Regions from separate parts of the Aurantimonas sp. A2-1-M11 genome, predicted to be linked through region 2. Evidence: predicted binding sites of a transcription regulator. Region 2 holds the regulator's gene; each other region holds the start of a gene.

Region 1 (2,264 bases), on a different contig from region 2:
TTGGGGTGGCCGGGTTTTGTGGCGGCAACGGGGCATGGCTCCCCGCCGCGGACTATAGGCGATGCGCCGCTGCAATAGTGTTGCACCGATCCCACAGGGGCACATTCGCCTGACCGCGGCCAGTCCCGTCCGGACATGAAAAAAGGCGCGCCCTGCCGGACGCGCCTTTCTGGTTTTTCAGTCAGTTGACCGGTCGAGCCGACTCAGAAGGTGAACTTCATCGAGGCGTTGACCGCGTAGACGAAGTCGTCGCCGACCGTCGCATCGAAATAGGCACCGTCGCTGACCGACTGCTCGCCGTCGGTCCAGTAGCCGACGAGACCGCCGAAGCGCAGTTCGCTCCACTCGTTCGCCTTGAAGGAGACGCCGCCGGCCAGGGTGTAGAGATCGGTATAGGTGGTCTCCGAACCCGTCGACACGCCGCGATCGTAGCCAAGCGAGACCGCGCCCGAGATCTGCTCGTTGAACGCCCGGCCGAGGCCGATCGACGCCGTGTAGCCGTCACGCCAGTTGTAGGGCGAAAGGCTCGAGCGGGTCACGCCGCCCGTGGTGATCGAGCTGGCCGCCACGCCGTTCGTGCTCCAGTCCGTCCAGCGGAACGATGCCAGGAGCAGCGTGCCGGGGGCAATACCCGTCTGGGCGTTGATGTAGAGGCTCTGCGGGCTGACGACATCACTGAATCCAGAGGTACCTTGCTGAATCACCGTCCCGATCGGGAATAGAACATCAGTAGTTGTGGCAACCTGCCCCGTGCCGCTGAAGCTGTCGTGCTTCACCTCCGAGCGGTATAGAATTTGCGCGCGCAACGCGATCTCCGGCTTCTCGAAGGCCGCACCGATACGGTAACCAGTCGCATAGCCACTTTCCGTTTCAACAGTTGCGCGAACTGGCAACGGCGTCGTCGAGAGGCTGGTCCCGTCAAAGGTGAAGTCTTCAACAAACACGCCGCCCAGCATGCTGAACCGACCAATGTCGTTGGTGTAGGACAACCGGCAGGTCAAGCCGAATTCGTTCGATTCGAATTCGCTCGTCTCGGTCCGCGAACCGGCGGTCGGGCCGGCCGGCAGTGCGTCGCCCGGCGATCCGCGGTAGTCGGATTCCGCCGCGAAGGAGATCGTATAGGTTCCGGCGCAGCCGGCCATCTCGCTGTTGATCGCGAAGGCGAGCGAGGGAATGGCGTAATCCTGCGTATAGGTGCTAAAATCGCCGCTCTGGCCGTCGATCGACTCGAAGCCGCGCTGCGGATTGACGTAGGTCATGCCGAACCGCATCGAAGCCGTGCCCGCCTCGTACAGGATGTCCGTGTCAGCCGTGCCGCGCTGGAAACCGCCGGCGAGCGCCGACGAGCCGAGCGCAGCCGAAGCCAGCGACGCACCGAGAATCGTTGTCAGAATAGTTCGCAATGGAATCCCCCCACTCGTTGAACCTCGGCAGACCTCGACCACCGAAAGTTGACGCGAACGTAAACGAGAAAATCGCAGGCCGGAACCTGCTCGTTGCACGCCGACGCAATTGCGACGCTTTCGCCACACCGACGACCCTAGCCGTCGAAGCCTGCGCAAACCTTTGCAGAGCCTGATTTTTCCGTTTCCAAAACCGGGGATTACGCCAGATTGAAGGGGGGTGACACTGTGTCGGCCAGGGGATTTCCCGTCACATGCGTGTCATAAATGCGACAGGCTGACCAAGGGTCAGCGCCATTGGTGTTGGGTCTGCGCCGGCGGTGACGTCGGCGCGCAGCATGCCCTCCCCCAGAGCCGTCCGCCGCGCGCCGATCCGCCGGGTTACTGCAGCCGGTCGAGGGCCGCGGAGAGCTTGTCGGCCTCGAGCCGGTAGCCTTCGCGCTTCTCGCGCTCCTGCTCGACGATCTCGTCGGGCGCATTGGCGACGAACTTCTGGTTGGACAGCTTGCGGTCGATCCGCTCGATCTCCCCCAGGGCCTTGTCGCGGGCCTTGCGGAGACGGCTGCGTTCGGCGGCGACGTCGATGATCCCCGCCAGCGGCAGGGCGAAGCTGGCCCCGGCCGCCAGGATCTGCGCCGACTGGTCCGGTGCGGTCTCGGCGGTGGAAATCGTGGCCAGCCGCGCGAGACGCTTCAGGGCCGCACCGTGGCGCTCGACCCGTGCGGCGGTCGCCGCATCGGGGGCCACGGCCACGAGATCGGCTTCGGTGGCCGCCGGCACGTTCATCTCGGAGCGCACCGAGCGGATCTCGGAGACCACCTCGATCAGCCAATTGATGTCGTCCGCAGAATCACGATCGGC
Region 2 (2,264 bases):
GGGCATGGCCGAGCGGATGGTCGAGCAATCCGTCGCCGCGCTGATGCGCAGCGACTGGGGCCTTGCCCAGTCGGTGGTCGCAGACGACGTGCTGCTGGACGAGGCGCAGCGCACGCTCGACGAGCGGGCGATCCTGACGATCGCCAAGCGCCAGCCCATGTCCGTAGACCTGCGCGAGATCGTCGGCGCGATCCGCATCTCCAACGATCTGGAGCGGATCGGCGACCTGGCCAAGAACATCGCCAAGCGGGTGATCGCGGTGCACGACCATGCCCAGCCGGTCCAGCTGGTGCGCGGCATCGAGCACATGTCGGAACTGGCGCTCGAACAGCTGAAGGAAGTGCTCGACGCCTATGGCGAGCGCGACTCCGAACGGGCGCTGGCGGTGCGCGACAATGACGAGCAGATCGACGCCATGTACACGTCGATCTTCCGTGAGCTGCTGACCTACATGATGGAGGATCCACGCAACATCACCTCCTGCACGCACCTTCTGTTCAGCGCCAAGAACATCGAGCGGATCGGCGACCACGCCACCAACATCGCCGAGACGATCTACTACATCGAGACCGGCCAGCAGATCGCGGACGAACGTCCGAAGGGCGACAAAACGGCGACGATGACGCAGCCCGTGCTGAACGCCCAGGATCGCGAGGTCTGAGATGAGCGCACGGATCGTCGTCGTCGAGGACGAGGAGGCCCTCGGGATCCTCCTGCGGTACAATCTCGAGGCCGAGGGCTATGTCGTCGACGTCATCGACCGGGGCGACGAGGCCGACATCCGGCTGAAGGAAGAAGTCCCGGACCTGCTGATCCTCGACTGGATGCTGCCGGGGCTGTCGGGTGTCGAGCTGTGCCGCCGCCTGCGCCAGCGCGAGGAGACCGAGCGCCTGCCGATCCTCATGCTGACGGCGCGCGGCGAGGAGAGCGAGCGGGTGCGCGGGCTTTCGGTCGGCGCCGACGACTACGTCGTCAAGCCGTTCTCGACGCCGGAGCTGATCGCCCGGGTTCGGGCGATGCTGCGCCGGTCCAAGCCGGAGAAGATTTCCAGCCAGCTCGTCGCCGGCGACATCGACCTCGACCGCGAGACGCACCGGGTGAGGCGCGGCGGCCGCGAGATCAAGCTCGGGCCGACGGAGTTCAAGCTGATGGAATTCTTCATGCAGTCGCCGGGCCGGGTGTTCTCCCGCGAGCAGCTGCTGGACGGCGTCTGGGGCCGGGACATCTATGTCGACGAGCGCACCGTGGACGTGCATGTCGGGCGCCTGCGCAAGGCGATCAATCGCGGCCGGCAGCGGGACCCGATCCGCACCGTGCGTGGCGCCGGCTACGCCCTCGACGAACAGTTCAGCGCATCCAAGCCCGTCGCGGCGCCGGCGCGCACGCGGGTCGGTGCGGGCGCCTGACACCGGGCCGCCCGCACCCGGCAGACATCACGGCATAGAAGACACCCCGCGCGGCCTGGCCTCGCGGGGTGTCTGTCGTTTCGACCGAAAGGGAGGCGTCAGCGCGAGCGGCGACGATCCGAGAAGGGCTGGAAGGCGAGCTTGGCGTGATAGGCGCAATAGGGCGAGGAATCGCGCGCGCTGTTGCCGCAGAAATGGAAGTCCGGCTTCATCGGGTCGCCGACCGGCCATTTGCAGGTGGTCTCGCTGAGTTCAACGAGGCTGAGCTTGCGGGCGATCGGCACCACTTCGGCGCTTTCGCGCGTGTGCGGCTCGGCGACCACCTCCAGCTCTTCCTCCGGCTCCATCTTGAGCGCGGTGGCGCCCATGGTGCGGGGCATGGCGCGGCCGGGGGCCTGCGCGGAGGCGGCGACGAGGCGTGCGGGCACGACCATCTCGACGGTCTCGACCTCGGCGGCACGGCGCGGGGCAGGGCGTTCGACCGCCACCGGCTGCGCCACATTGGGCTGGCGGGCCCGCGATTCGAGTTTCAGGCGGTGCACCTTGCCGATCACGGCATTGCGGCTGACGCCGCCGAGGCGATCGGCGATCTGGCTGGCACTCAGGCCTTCGGTCCAGAGCTGCTTCAACAGCTCCACGCGTTCGTCAGTCCAGCCCATGGCAAGCTCCTTTCGGCATGGTCGCTGCGGCTGGAATCCCTCCACGAGCGCGACGGCTGACCGCGCCAGAACGCACAAGATATATTGAGGAACTAGGTCCGCCGCACGAAATCTAGTATGTTGACGCCAAGATAGCCCAGCCGCGGACTCGCTGACAAGGCTCGCCCGGGACGCAGGGGAATCGTTTGAGTGTTTTCCC
Region 3 (2,264 bases), on a different contig from region 2:
TCGCTTCATGAACACAGTTCCTGACATACCCCCACGGCCCTTCGTCACCGCGCCGCGGCCCCGGCATGCGCCGAGTGGCCAACCATGAGGGCCGTCCTTGCTGCGATCTGCGCTATCGGCTTCGCCCTCCTGCCGGTCGGCGGACCTGCATTGGCCGGCAAGATCGAGATCAGGCCCGTCGAGCAGGTGGTGGAACTCTTCACCAGCCAGGGCTGCTCCTCCTGTCCGCCCGCCGAACGCATCCTGACCGACCTTGCCAGCGAACCGGGTGTCCTGGCGCTCGCCTATCATGTCGATTACTGGGACTATATCGGCTGGCGCGACATCTTCGGCTCGGCCGAGAACACCGAGCGCCAGCGCGCCTATGCCTCGGCCTTCGGCACCACCACTATCTACACCCCGCAGGTCGTCGTGAACGGCATGGCCGACGCCATCGGCTCCCACGAGGGCAAGGTGCGGGCGCTGATGGACAAGCATCCCCTGTCGAGCGTCGGCAAGGGCGCCAGCGTGACCATGCGGGTCGAGGAAGACCGGCTGCATATCACCGCCGATGCGGCCCTGGCCGGGGCGGGCGGCAAGCACCCGGTCCTGATGCTCGTCACCTATGACGACGAGACCCGGACGGCGATCGGCTCCGGCGAGAACCGCGGCACCACGATCGTCAACACGCATGCGGTGCAGGACTGGCGAATCCTGGGCATGTGGGCGGGCCAGCCGCTGGAAATCGACCTGCCCCTGGACATGCTGACCCGGCCGCAGGGCGAGGATCGCGGCTGGGCGGCCCTCCTGCAATCGGTCACCGACAAGGGCGAACCGGGCCCGATCCTGGCCGCCGCACAGGTCGAGTATCACGAACGCTGACGCGCCGGGACGGCCGTTGCCGGGCTGCATCGTGCCTGCAGAATTGCGGTTGAACCGCTTGGGCCCGACCCCATTTCCGTGTCACCATATCGTCACGAGACAGGACGCGCCCCACGATGCGGCGCATTGACCGCAAGAGGGGCTGACTTGGATTCTTTCGGATCGAACGGCGACAACGCGTCCAATCTCGTCCCGTTTCCCGGCTCCCGCACGTCAGACCTGCCGATCGTCTCCTTCGACCGACGCGAACTGTCCCAGATCCTGCGCGTCTACGGCCGCATGGTCGCCGCCGGCGAATGGCGCGACTATGCGATCGACATGCTGAAGGACCGCGCGGTCTTCTCCGTCTTCCGGCGCACCAGCGAGATGCCGCTGTACCGGGTGGAGAAGAACCCCAAGCTCGCCCGCAAGCAGGGCGCCTACCAGGTGGTCGCCGCCGGCGGCCTGATCCTCAAGCGCGGCCACGACCTCGGGTCGGTGCTCGGCGTCTTCGACAAGAGCCTGAAGCGCACCGAGATCGGCTGAACCCTTCAGAGGGGCCGGCGTCAGACCGGGCGACGTGTCTCGTCCGGCAGGCTGGACGCGCCATCCCCGATCGGCATCTGCATCAGCACCGTGTCGATCCAGCGGCCGAACTTGTAGCCGGAATTCTCGAACACGCCGATCATCCGGAAGCCCGCCCGCTCGTGCAGGCGGATCGAGGGCGTGTGGTCGGAGCCCCCGATGACCGCGATCATCTGGCGAAAGCCGCTCTCTGCCGCCAGTTCCATCAGGCGCATCAGGAGATCGGTGCCGACCCCGCGGCCGCGCGCCCCGGGCGCCAGATACACCGAATCCTCCACCGCGAAGCGATAGGCCGGCCGGGTCCGGAAGGCATTGGCATAGGCGTAGCCGAGCACGGTGCCCGCGGCATCCTCCGCAACAATGTAGGGAAAGCCCTGCCCGGTGATCGCCTGGAAGCGCGCGGCCATCTCCGCCGCATCCGGCGGCACCAGTTCGAAGGAGGCGGTGCCGTAAAGGACAGCCTCCTCGTAGATGGCGGTCAAGGCGGGTACGTCCTCGATGGTGGCGGGGCGGATCGTGTGGGCACTCATCGGCGGCTGCGGCTCTTCCTGGGGGTTGGCACCGATCCTTGATGCACCGCCGTGCCGGCCGGATCAATGCTCCGCCGTCAGGTGTGCCGCGCGGATCGCGCGGAAAGCGGCCGGTCGCCGCCTGCCATCGCCGAACCCGCAGGCAAGAAAAAGGGCGACCCGCGGGCCGCCCTTTGCAGTCTCATTCCCTGAACGGGCAGACTATTCGCGGTTGCCGAACAGCTGCAGCAGGAACAGGAACATGTTCAGGAAGTCGAGATAGAGGCGCAGGGCGCCCATGACGGCCTTGCGGCCCATCACGGCCGAACC

What was found. The regulator PhoB, encoded in region 2, activates phosphate uptake and scavenging genes when phosphate is short. The targets are predictions, from matches to a motif close to TGTCATNNANCTGTCAT.
Region 1: VQ042_RS01485 (long-chain fatty acid transporter) is a predicted target of PhoB. The motif match lies at 1,652-1,668, and genes of this name have one in related genera.
Region 3: VQ042_RS19725 (DUF2794 domain-containing protein) is a predicted target of PhoB. The motif match lies at 941-957, and genes of this name have one in related genera.

What each region holds. Positions count from the first base shown of each region.
Region 1 is NZ_JAZHLI010000002.1:109,415-111,678, reverse strand. Features, by position in the region: gene VQ042_RS01485 (long-chain fatty acid transporter) at 204-1,445, opposite strand; gene VQ042_RS01480 (valine--tRNA ligase) at 1,785-2,264, opposite strand, start outside.
Region 2 is NZ_JAZHLI010000011.1:53,169-55,432, reverse strand. Features, by position in the region: gene phoU (phosphate signaling complex protein PhoU) at 1-661, shown strand, start outside; gene phoB (phosphate regulon transcriptional regulator PhoB) at 663-1,406, shown strand; gene VQ042_RS07400 (GcrA family cell cycle regulator) at 1,505-2,065, opposite strand.
Region 3 is NZ_JAZHLI010000057.1:7,032-9,295, forward strand. Features, by position in the region: gene VQ042_RS19720 (DUF1223 domain-containing protein) at 85-861, shown strand; gene VQ042_RS19725 (DUF2794 domain-containing protein) at 1,009-1,386, shown strand; gene VQ042_RS19730 (GNAT family N-acetyltransferase) at 1,407-1,955, opposite strand; gene VQ042_RS19735 (Bax inhibitor-1/YccA family protein) at 2,157-2,264, opposite strand, start outside.